One region of the Noviherbaspirillum sp. FW303-A3 genome, then DNA from elsewhere that is predicted to be linked to it. Evidence: predicted binding sites of a transcription regulator. Region 1 holds the regulator's gene; each other region holds the start of a gene.
What was found. Region 1 encodes sigma-54, which starts transcription at its own class of promoters, with help from an activator protein. Its sites were predicted from a motif close to TGGCANGNAANCTGCTTT; they were not measured.
Positions count from the first base shown of each region.

Region 2: a site for sigma-54 is predicted at 1,010-1,027, ahead of AC3WOY_RS03715 (PEP-CTERM sorting domain-containing protein). Genes of this name have one in related genera too.
Region 3: a site for sigma-54 is predicted at 949-966, ahead of AC3WOY_RS14450 (PEP-CTERM sorting domain-containing protein). Genes of this name have one in related genera too.

Region 1 is NZ_JBYTAZ010000001.1:3,429,890-3,433,941, reverse strand. Features, by position in the region: gene lptB (LPS export ABC transporter ATP-binding protein) at 1-597, shown strand, start outside; gene AC3WOY_RS16560 (RNA polymerase factor sigma-54) at 617-2,104, shown strand; gene hpf (ribosome hibernation-promoting factor, HPF/YfiA family) at 2,197-2,544, shown strand; gene AC3WOY_RS16550 (enoyl-CoA hydratase/isomerase family protein) at 2,701-3,792, shown strand; gene AC3WOY_RS16545 (deoxyguanosinetriphosphate triphosphohydrolase) at 3,789-4,052, opposite strand, start outside.
Region 2 is NZ_JBYTAZ010000001.1:753,490-757,541, forward strand. Features, by position in the region: gene AC3WOY_RS03710 (glycosyltransferase family 4 protein) at 1-615, opposite strand, end outside; gene AC3WOY_RS03715 (PEP-CTERM sorting domain-containing protein) at 1,106-1,969, shown strand; gene AC3WOY_RS03720 (glycerate kinase type-2 family protein) at 2,028-3,311, opposite strand; gene AC3WOY_RS03725 (Bug family tripartite tricarboxylate transporter substrate binding protein) at 3,326-4,052, opposite strand, start outside.
Region 3 is NZ_JBYTAZ010000001.1:2,981,683-2,985,734, reverse strand. Features, by position in the region: gene AC3WOY_RS14450 (PEP-CTERM sorting domain-containing protein) at 148-891, opposite strand; gene AC3WOY_RS14445 (FAD-binding oxidoreductase) at 1,083-2,678, opposite strand; gene AC3WOY_RS14440 (N-acyl amino acid synthase FeeM domain-containing protein) at 2,746-3,435, opposite strand; gene prsT (XrtA/PEP-CTERM system TPR-repeat protein PrsT) at 3,601-4,052, opposite strand, start outside.

The DNA.
Region 1 (4,052 bases):
ATGATTGTCGGACTGGTGCCTTCGGATGCCGGGGACATCGATCTCAATGGCGTGGCGATTTCCCGCCTGCCCATCCACCGTCGCGCCACGCTTGGCTTGTCCTACCTGCCGCAGGAGGCATCGGTCTTCCGCAAGCTCAGCGTCGAGGACAATATCCGCGCAGTGCTGGAACTGCAACGCATCGACGACAAGCCTCTTGCCAAGGCTGAAATCGAAAAGCGGCTGAATACGCTCCTTGCCGAATTGCAGATCGAGCGCCTGCGCGAAAACCAGGCACTCTCGCTCTCGGGCGGCGAACGCCGGCGCGTCGAAATCGCGCGCGCCCTCGCGACCAACCCGCGTTTCGTGCTGCTCGACGAACCGTTCGCGGGTGTCGATCCGATCGCGGTCATCGAGATCCAGCGTATCGTACGCTTCCTCAAGGAGCGTGGCATCGGCGTGCTGATCACAGATCATAATGTGCGGGAGACCTTGGGCATCTGCGACAGAGCCTATATCATCAACCAGGGCTCTGTCCTGGCAAGCGGCCGTCCTGACGACATCATTGCGAACGAGTCGGTGCGGCGCGTGTATTTGGGTGAACACTTCCGGATGTGATGGAAGAAGACCAGAACGTATGAAACAGACACTCCAACTTCGAATCTCGCAACATCTGGCGCTGACGCCCCAGTTGCAACAGTCGATCCGCCTGTTGCAACTGTCGACGCTCGAGCTGCACCAGGAGCTGGAACAGATCCTCTCGGACAACCCGATGCTGGAACGCGTCGACGACCCGCTCGACCATTCCGTCCGCCTGCTCGCGGATGGGGCGATCAGCGCGCCGGCAAGCGCGAATGGCACCACGCCGGAAGCGCCCGCAGCCGAAAGCAGCGCCCCCGCTTCTTCCGAAGAGCCCGAGGGCGGCTTTGAAGGCGGCGAAGGTTCGGATGCCGGCTCGGGCGACAGCGACTGGAGTTTCGACGATGTCGCACGCACCTCCAAGGCACCGGAAGACGACGACGCACGCCCTCAGCTCGAGGCGCATGAAGTCACCCTGCGTGAACATCTGCTGGAGCAGATGCGCGTCACCGTGCGCGAGCATCGCGACCGCGCCCTCGTCGAACTGATCATCGACGCGCTCAACGACAACGGCTACCTTGACGAACCGATCGAAGAAATCCATGCACGCCTGCCGGAAGAACTCGGGATCGAACTCGAGGAACTCGCCGTCGCACTGAAACTCGTGCAGAGCTTCGAGCCCGCGGGCGTCGGCGCGCGCAACGCCTCCGAGTGCCTCGCGATCCAGATCCGCCGCTTCCCGAAGATTCCGCTTGTGACGCGTCGCCGCGCACTGGAGATCGTCGAGAACCATCTTGCGCTGTTCGCGCAGCGCGACTTCAACAAGCTGAAGAAGGCGCTCGACTGCGACGAAGAAGACCTGCGCGAAGCGCAACATGTGATCCGCCAGTGCAATCCGCACCCCGGCGCCCTGTTCGCCTCGGATGCCTCCGACTACGTCGTCCCCGACGTCATTGTCAAGAAAACAAAGAACGGCTGGCAGGTATTCCTCAACCATGACGTCATGCCGCGCCTGCGCGTGAACGCCCTCTACGCCAACATCCTCAAGCAAAGCAAGGGTGAGGGGTCGCTTACTTCGCAGCTGCAGGAAGCCAAATGGCTGATCAAGAACATGCGCCAGCGTTTCGACACGATCCTGCGCGTGGCGCAGGCGATTGTCGACCGTCAACGCAATTTCTTCTCCCACGGCGCGGTCGCCATGCGCCCTCTTGTCTTGCGTGAAATTGCTGATACACTGGGTTTACACGAAAGTACTATTTCTCGTGTGACAACTCAAAAGTACATGCTGACCCCCCACGGCATGTTCGAGTTGAAGTACTTCTTCGGCAGCCACGTCGCCACAGAAGCGGGGGGCGAAGCTTCATCGACGGCGATCCGCGCGCTGATCAAACAATTGATAGGAGCAGAAGACCCCAAGAATCCATTCTCAGACAGCAAAATTGCGGATATGTTGGGGGAGCAAGGCATGGTCGTGGCACGACGCACCGTCGCGAAGTATCGCGAAGCTTTGAAAATCCCTCCAGTCAATCTGCGCAAATCCCTGTAGCTTTCATGTTGTAGTGTAGTTGCTGTGTTCGGCGTAGCTCGACTACGCGGGCACGTGCGAACCTCCAGCGACGCCATCCATAGGAGCGCTGTATGAATCTCACAATCAGTGGACATCACCTCGAACTGACACCGGCCATTCGTGAATACACGGAAAACAAGCTGGAACGCATCATCCGCCATTTCGACCATGTCATTGATATCGCAGTCATCTTGGGTGTGGAAAAACCTTCAGAAAAGGAAAAGAGACAGAGAGCAGAAGTGAATCTGCGACTACGTGGCAATGTCATTCATGTCGAGAGTTTTGCGGAAGACCTGTATGCAGCCATTGACACACTGATTGACAAACTGGACCGTCAGGTACTGAAGTACAAGACAAAGATCCAGGACCACCAGCACGAATCCTTCAAGCGCATGCCGGACACTTCGGCCGCTACGTGACATCTACCCGGCCCTTCAGGGCCAGTACTATCAAGGGCGCATCGAATGCGCCCTTTTTATTTACTGTTCGCCGCCAAGGATGAATGTCGGGCACGCGACTGCGGCGTTCAGGCAATGCCGATACAATAATCCGCTTTCCGCACACATTTGCCGGCCATGACTGAATTCGTCCAGACCCATATCAAGAACAACATCGGCTTCATCACACTTGATCGTCCGAAAGCCTTGAACTCCCTTTCGCTCGACATGGTGCGTGCGCTGACGGCGGCCCTGCTCTCGTGGCGCAATGACCGCGAGGTGCGTGCCGTCGTGATCCGAAGCAGCAGCGAGCGCGCATTTTGCGCAGGCGGTGACATCCGCTTCTTCTACGATGCAGGACGCGCGACACCGCAAGGCGGAAGCGCGCTGCTGGAAGACTTCTTCACCGAAGAGTACGCACTGAATCACCTCATCCACTTCTATCCCAAACCCTATGTCGCCATCATGGATGGCATCGTGATGGGGGGCGGGATGGGCGTTGCACAAGGCGGAGAATCCAACCGCATGCGCATCGTCACGGACCGCACGAAGATGGCCATGCCCGAGGTGAACATCGGCCTGTTCCCCGATGTGGGCGGCGGATATTTCCTGTCCCGCATAGCAGGCGAAATCGGGACTTACCTCGGTGTCACGGGCGAGATCATCGGCGCCGCCGATGCGCTGTATGCCGGCCTCGCCGACGTGTTCGTGCCCGCCGCCGAACTTGCCGCGCTCTCCGCCATGCTCGAGTCGGCAGATTCCTCCAGGTTGCCGCACGCCATTCGTGAATTCGCGTCGCGATTCGCATCGCAGGTTGATCCGGCGACGAGCGTGCTCGCCGCCGAACGCGACGCAATCGATCGGCATTTCGCGCATGACGATGTGCTGTCGATTGCGGACTCTCTCGGGAAGGACGACAGCGCATTCGCACGAAAAACGGTCGACACCATGAACAAGCGCTCACCGCTGATGATGTGCGTGACCTTGTCGCAGCTGCGACGTGGGAGAACGATGGGGGTTGCGGACAACCTGCGCATGGAGCGCACGATGGTGCGCCGCAGTTTTGAAAACGGAGAAGTGCTGGAAGGCATCCGGTCGGTGGTCATCGACAAGGACAATGCGCCCAAGTGGTCACCGGCGCAACTGGCCGATGTCGGCGAGGAGATGATCGAGCGTTTCTTTGAACCGGCCTGGCCGGCGCATGCGCATCCGCTGCGCGCGCTTGACTAGATTTCTTCGACGGTGAACAACCGGCGAAACTCGCGCATCGCGTAACGGTCCGTCATGCCCGCAATATAGTCGGCAACCTTGCGCGCCTGCGCACGTACCTGGTCTGCAGTCGCACCGTCGCGCAGGCCGGTCTGGTAATCCGGGGGCAGCAGGCGTGGTTCACGCATGAACGCTTCGAACAGTTCGCGAATGATGCGCCGCGCCTTGCTGGTCATGCGGTTGACCTGATAGTGCTGGTACAGGTTGTGGCGCAGGAAGCG
Region 2 (4,052 bases), 2.7 Mb from region 1:
CACTTCCAGCGCGAACATCGGTCCTTTCTCTGGAACGATGCGGCCCGAAAAGATGAAGTCGAACTTCGCGCCGGCCGGTCCCTCCGCATCCTGGTAGGCATCGTTGTCGATGCACAGGTAGGACTTGAAGCACCGCTCCGCCGGCACGCCATAGCTCTCGAACAGCGCCTGTCCTCCCATGCTGGCGGAAAGGAACGCGGCCGACCGTCCATACACCATGCGGCGCACCAGCTTGTGCACCCTGCTCAAGCGCAACTCCGACTGATAGGTGCCGTCGGTCAACGGCACATGCGGAATCCCCTTGAACCATGCATAGGCAAACGCATACAGCTGCGTCGGATTCAATCCATCATTGACGATCACGTCCGGGGCGAATCGCTTCAGCGCCAGGACGACATCCGGGTTGTTGTGGATGTAGCGCCCCTTGACGGTGGAAATGCGCTCGCGCAGGAAGCAGTGGTCGAAGTCGAACGGTGGCAGGTCCCATTTCCGGTTCGGCTCGCGCCGCGCGCAGAAAATGACCTGCAAGGTAATCCCGGGCATGTGCCCCACTCTCTGGAATACGGGAATACGATACGGCGGCGGCTCATTCGTGACGATAGCGAGTCTTGTCATGGGCTAATCTTATTGGGTGCAGCCGGCCGAAAGATGACGAAAATCATAAAAGGCCCGGAACGCAGTCAAACAGGAGCCGGAACGGTCATGGCGAACAAGGAGTGTCGCGCCTGCGCAGCATCATCGGCGGCAAGTTACCTCGGGCCAACGTTTCGCAGGCCTCCTTCTTCAGGAAGTGTATAGGTGGCGAAACAAGGGGTGCTGACGCAAGTCATGTTTTCGCAGCCGCCTGCGCCAAGTCGAAAAATGCCGCCACAACGAAACCGGAAGTAACATTTCTCTTATGCAACACCCCTATTTCCAGTTAGACATCTTGTCGGAAAATTTAACACTTGGTCCCGAAAAATCGCCCATAAGAAACATAAGGGATTGAAATAAAACAAGTTTCCATTACAGGCCCGGAAAATGCTTGCTGGAAAACCGACTTTCAGGAAGAACAATTATGAACACTCTGTATAAATTATTTCCAGCTCTGGCCTTGGGGCTTTCCGTGGCATCCGCCCATGCAGCACCGCCGCCGCCATCGTCCCCCACCCCCATTACCAACACGGGAACGTGTACGCTGGATTCGGTCGTGATCAGCACCATGACCAGCAGCATCACCAATACGGCCGTCCCGCTTCCGCCGGGCGGCATCAACTCGACACATTGCTTTGGCGTCATTGCCGGCAATGATGCACAGGGCGGAACCAACTCCCCGAGCCCCAACCTGGGCTACCTCGGCGACGGTCTTCTCAACGGCGGCATCATCAAGGATGGAAACGTCCAGAAGTATGTCGACCCCGGCGTCTTCCTGGTCGACGGATCGACCTACCAGCCGCTGCAGGATCCCAACAGCGCTGTCGACCCGGGCTGGATCATGCTGGGCAAGATGGAAAGCAGCCTCGGGACGATGAACGGCTACACCGTCACCAACGGCAGCACGACGCTGGATATCGATTCCGTGCTGACGTTCAACATGAATCTCAATGGCACCTGGTCGTTGCAGATCGACGCCGATATCGTCGATACGCTGACCAACGCCGGCCTGTTCGACCGCAGCTTCTTCGACCAGCTTGCATTCGTCTTCAAGGCAGGCAGCGGCGCCAACGACAAGGACGGCGGCTGGGCCATCTATGACTTCAACTTCAACACACTGTTGAACGCGTTTCCGGGAGCATTCGACCTGACGCAGCCCTACTCCTTCACAGGGACGTGGAACACGGATGACTTCGACGGCAAAGCCATTTCGCATATGAGCCTGTGGGCACGCGACCCGCTCAACACCACCACCGTGGTGCCCGTGCCGGGAACGGTACTGTTGCTCGGCATCGGCCTGCTGGCACTCGGCTTCATGCGGAGAAAATACCAGTAAGGTTTTTTCCCCTCGTCCAATTCAACCCGCCTTCATGGCGGGTTTGTTTTTTCCGCCCTCAGAACTGGCCGGCGGTGATGATAATGGCTCGAAAATCGTTCACATTCGTGAGGGTCGGCCCGGTGATGACCGAATCTCCAAGCGCCTCGAAATATCCGTGCCCATCGTTTTGCGCGAGGCGCTCGGATGGACGCATGCCCATTTCCCAGCCGCGAGCCAGCGTGTCAGGACCGATGATCGCGCCGGCAATCTCTTCCTGACCGTCCACGCCGTCGGTGTCGCCGGCCAGCGCATACACCCCTGGCTGACCATTGAGGGCCTGCGCCAGAGCGAGCAGGAATTCGACGTTGCGTCCTCCGCGTCCGGCACCGCGCACGGTTACGGTCGTTTCGCCTCCCGACAGCAAAATGCACGGCGCGGAAAACGGCTGGCCGTGACGGACGACCTGATGCGCAATGCCGGCCATGACCTTCGCGACATCGCGTGCCTCTCCCTCGATGCTGTCGCCCAGGATATGCACCGGCAGCCCGGCGCTTTGCGCCACCGCCGCGGCGGCCTGCAGTGCAATCTGCGGATTCGTGATGATGCGTGTCTGTATGCCGGCCAGACGCGCATCGCCGGGCTTGACCGTTTCCGCGTCTCCGCTGTGCAGCAGCGCCAGCACGCTGGCCGGGACCTCGATGCCATAGCGATGAATGATGGCGAGCGCATCCGCGCATGTTGTCGGATCGCCGACTGTCGGCCCCGACGCGATATCGACCGGATCGTCTCCCGGCACGTCGGAAACGAGCAGCGTCACGACTTTCGCCGGATAACACGCCGCAGCCAGGCGTCCGCCCTTGATGGCGGACAGGTGGCGCCGTACGCAATTCATTTCCGAGATGGTGGCGCCGCTCGCCAGCAGCGCCCGGTTGACTGCCTGCTTGTCCGCGAAGCTGATGCCTGGAGCGGGAAGCGACAGCAGCGCCGAGCCACCACCGGAGATCAGGCATAGCACGAGGTCTTCCGGGCTGAGCCCGCGCACCATCTCCAGCATGCGTTCGGCCGCGCGATGGCCGGCCTGGTCGGGCACGGGATGCGCAGCTTCCACGACTTCAATGCGGCTGCACCGCGCACCGTGGCCATAACGCGTGACGACCAGCCCGGATAGCTCGCCGTCCCAGTGCTGCTCGACGACCCTCGCCATTTCCGCGGATGCCTTGCCGGCGCCGACGACGATGACACGCCCTGCCGGACGCGCCGGCAGATGCTGCGGCAGGCAGCGGGCCGGCTGTGCCGCTGCGATCGCCGCATCGAACATGGCGCGCAGCTGCTTCCGGGCTTGTTGGGACGAGATCTCCATCACTGTTGATCGCTTTATTCGATCGTGACCTTGGCTTCCTTGACCAGTTTCGCAAAGCGGTCCGTGTCATCCTTGATCTGGGTAGCCATCTGCGCCGGCGTGCTGCCGATCGGTTCTGCGCCCATCTCCTCCATCTTCTTCTTGAACTCCGGCGACTTGACGATCTTCACGATCTCGGTGTTCAGGCGCGTGACGATGTCCTTGGGCGTCGCCGCAGGCGCCAGCACGCCGAACCAGGTACCGAGGTCGAATCCCTTGAGGCCCGCCTCGTCCAGCGTCGGTACATCGGGCAGAGCGGCAGAACGCTTGGCCGTGGTGACCGCCAGCGGACGCAGCTTGCCCGCCTTGATGTGCGACAGCACCGGCGGAATCGTGTCGAACGACATATCCACTTGCCCACCCAGCAAATCGATGGTCAGGGGCGCGCTGCCCTTGTAGGGCACGTGCAGCAGCTGCACGCCGCCCATGCGTTCGAACTGCGCACCGATCAGGTGCTGGCCGGTGCCGTTGCCGTTCGATCCGTAGGTGAACTTTCCGGGAGAAGCTTTGGCCGCCGCCAGCAGGTCCGTCACGTTCTTGGCCGGCATGTTCGGATTCACCACGAGGACATTGGGTACCAATGCCAGCAGCGTCACGGGTGTCAGGTCTTTCTGGAAATCGTAGGGCAGCTTTTTGTAGACGCTGGTCGCAATCGTGTGATGGACCGCGCCGACCAGCAGCGTGTAGCCGTCCGGCTTCGCC
Region 3 (4,052 bases), 450 kb from region 1:
CTCGTGACCTGGTCACGCTATTGGAACGATTGCCGCACTGCGGCCGGATTAGGCAAACGTGCCGCTGGAACAAAAATGCCGTTCAGCTTTCACTGAACGGCAGATTGAATCTCTTCGCATCGGAATGCGAAGAGTTGAGGCAGGTGATTAGCTGGACTTGCGATAGCGCGCGGACGCAATTGCCAGCAGCCCCAGACTCAGCAGCAACAGGGATCCCGGCTCCGGAATGCTGTTACCCTGGAAGTTACCCGTGCCGGTCGAGAACAGCGGCGAACCCGTCGGGAACGAGGTGAAGCTGTTGGTGAAGGAGAGGTCCGAACCGTCTTCCTTGGTGTTCGTATCCAGGTTGCCCATGGCCAGACCACCAACCACATCCCACAGACCTTTGCCAAGCAGGAAGGACGGGAAGAAGTTGAAGCCGGTCAGCGTCACACCATTCACTGCGTGACCTACCATGTCGAGCCACAATGCGCCATCGGTTGCATTCGCCAGGTTCAGCGCCAGCGGATCAGCCGGGTTGGCGTTCGGGGTATGGTCGACGAAGACTTTCACAAAACCACCGGTGTAGAAAATCTGCGTGCCGCCGCCTGCCGGACCGGGCACAGCTCCGGCACCCACTGGCATATAACCGCCATACTGCACTGTCAGTTCGCAGCCTGGGCAGAAAGCACCGACACCCGTGCCATTAATCGTGGTAACCACGCCAAAACCTGACAGCTCGCCGCTAACCGGATTGATGAACTGGGAAAGCGTTGCCGTCGTGCCACTGAAGTCCAGCGGCGCATCCGGATCCCAGACGACGCCACCCACATTGATCGTGCCAGCCTGAGCCGATGTAGCAGCAGCTGCCGCTATTGCGACTGTCGCCAGCAATTTCTTGAATAGTTTCATTGAAAATCTCCTTGAGAATCGGTTTCCTGACCTTAATCCTTCCTTGCTGCAATGACTAAAGCACGTGTCGTGCCAAGGATTGTCAAAAAACATAACCGATTGTTTCTTAATGATTTTCTTTCGTTTCAAACATGTCTTTAGTCGATTGCTTCTTGTCAATGTAAAAAATATCGACAGTTGAAATTTTGAAATTATTGGTAGCGCCCCGGTGATAGCAGGTTTTCAGGGTCAACCGCTTGCCGCAGGCGCGCATGAAACTTGAGGGAGTCGCTCTGGAGACCTGCGAGGGTCGGCATGGTGCTGACTCCGACACGATATGGAAAAAATCCCGACATCCTTCCCTCCTGCAACAGGTTGTCATAGCACGCCGTGGCGCGGGCTACGGCCTGCTCGTCCTCGCGCCGGAAAATGATTGGCACCGTACTGTCGAAGAGCTTGTCGCTGATGGAGGTGAAGGTGATCAATGGCTCGATGCCATGCGCTACCGTAACGCGCCTGACCATGTCGGCGTAAGCGCGCACTGCACCTGGACGCATGGGCACGAGCGGCGCGTACCAGATGAGTCCGCAGCCGTCGCGGGATGGATCGAGGGCCGCCCCTTGCGGCGGGTTCGGATTGCGCCAGTACGCCAGGGGGAGCGCAGTTTCGTTTGGGCGTCCATTAACCAGTTCCAGCGCCTTGGCGAGTGTGTTCGATGTGCTTCCAAGGCGCTGCCCTAATGCGCCAGGAAGCCATCCCGCCAGCCTGGACAGTGTCATCGCGCCGCCCGGACTGATGAAAACCAGCCTGCTGGCAATTCCTGCCAGGGCGGCCTTCATTTCCTTTTGGGCGGCTGCAACAACGCGGCGGGTTCCGTAGATTGTACCGAAGCCGGTCCATGGCAACACCTGGTACTGGCGCCCAAGTTCCTGGATGACTGCATCCGGAATGAGGCCGTCCGCGCCGATCCTGTCCGTCGGATAGGGAGCAGACATGGCGAGAACGCGATGGCGGTTCATCAGGTTGATGCCGCCAATCGTGCCCGGTAGCCGGCTGATAGCCGTTCGAATTGCCTCGACCGCAGGCTCGAGCAGGCCGTCTTCCTTCAGGCTGAAGAAACACACTTTGACGCATTCGGGGCGGCGCGCGAGGGCAATCGTCATACGTGTGACGATACCGAAGCCGCTTTGGGTAAACAGACCTGCGGAGTAGGTACCGAGGCCCCATTTGAACAGGCGGGCCAGGTCCTCGCCACCGGCCTCCCTAAGGGCAGTGCGGTAGAGGGTGCCGTCGGCAAGAACCGCCTCGATGTCCGTAACGGCGGAAAAATGGTCCGTGTACGGCGTAATCCCGTAGCCGCGTTCAAGCGCATTTCCGAGAAGACTGCATTGCGGTCCGCCGCCGGTGACGGGCACAAGGAAATGGTGGTTTCCCTTGTCGAGGAATTCCGCCAGCATCGCTTGAGTAACCCCGGGTTCGACGGTGACGACGCCCAATTCGGCATCGAAATGCACGATCTTCCGCATGCCGGACAAGTCGAGGATGACGCAGTCGTCCCGCACGGGAAGGGATGTACCGTAACCCCAGTTGCGTCCCGTGCTGATCGGATAGACGGCCACCTTGTTCCGGGAAGCAATGCGCATCACCTCCGGAATAACGCCCGCGTCCTGGATGCGAAGCGCAGCCGGGATCCTTCTCTTGATTCCGCTCGCATCCTTGTCGTATGCAACCTGCGCATCGTTGCCTTGCAACACGTTCGAAGCGCCGAGAATTGCGTTCCATTCGTCGAGTGCGGCCGTCAGGTTCATGATGTGCGAGCTCCTATGAGAGATAGGGTGAAATCCCGCGCGGCGCCGGTGCGGAAATCGACGCAGCTCAGTTCAGGTTGATCAGTCTCTGTGTAATGCCTGCCTCCTCGCGGGGCGAGAAAAAATAGGGATACAGGGAACGTGAGGCGCCGGCCTGATCGCTGGTGCCGCCATGTTGCAGGATCCGTGCTTCGACGTAGTCGAGGTCGAGCCAGAGCAGGAAAGCAGGCGCATTGACGCGCGGGTTGGTCTTCAGTTCGCCAAGGCGAGCGAATCCGAGAACGCGCTCGTAGTAAGCGCGATGACGCGGATTCACTTCGATAAAGACGTCGGTGCAATCGTGCAGGCGGCGCGCATAGATGAAACAGATGTGGAACAGGGATGCGAGCGCGAATTTGGAGTCGACCTTGGCATCGATGGCGAGCTTGGTCAGTTCGCATAGTTTGCGTCCCGGGCCACGATAGCGGTCGAGCTGGTCCTGGAAGATCTCGTCGGCCAGCAGGCCGATCGGCGAATCGATGGCGAGCGTCACGGTACCGATCAGCTCTTCCTTCATGTATGCGGTCAGGGTAATCCGGTTGGGACTGGGCTGTACCACATGCGCACCGGCATAGCCGCGCCAGGAGTACATCTTGTCGATCAGCATGCTGGCGGAATTTCTCCCTGCGTCGGTATCGGCAAGCCGGATCTTGAAGTCCTTGACGCTTAACACGACCGCATCGGACGGCTCTGGCGGCGCCAGAGTGGATTCGATCATGTCCCGTTTAGTTTCCATTGCAAAAATCGGAAAAAGGTTGCGCGCAAACGCGCTTCCGACTCCCTGATCAGCACTGAGCATTTAATAGGTCCCCGTTTTGGTCTGGAGTGAATGCTCCCCGCCTCGGATGTCGCGGTGGGGAGACGTTTCTTTTTGTTGTCGCCCCTAGTTGAGCTGTTTGAGGAGCGAACGCGCCTCGTCTGCCTGCTCGAAGGATTTTCCGCTCGCCAGCAGTTGTTCAAGCTCCTTGCGTGCCTTGGCCTTGTCACCGAGTTTGAACAGCCCCTGGGCCAGGTGGAACCGGATGCCGGGTGCTTCCGGTGCCAGTGTGACGGCCTTCTGCAGCAGTTGGATACCGCGCGTCAGGTTGCCCTGCTCGACGAGAATCCCGCCGAGGGTATCGAGGACTGCGGCGTTTTCGGGGGCGACGTTAAAAGCTTTTTCCGCATATTCGACGGCGCGCGCATTCTTTTGCTGCTGGTAGACCAGGGCAATGTTGTTCAGTGCGACGAGATTGCTGGAATCCGATTTGAGGACCGATTGGTATTGTTCGATCGAATCGGCGAGCTGCTGGTCCGCAGCGTAGGCGGAAGCAAGGTAAAGCCGCGTTGTGATGT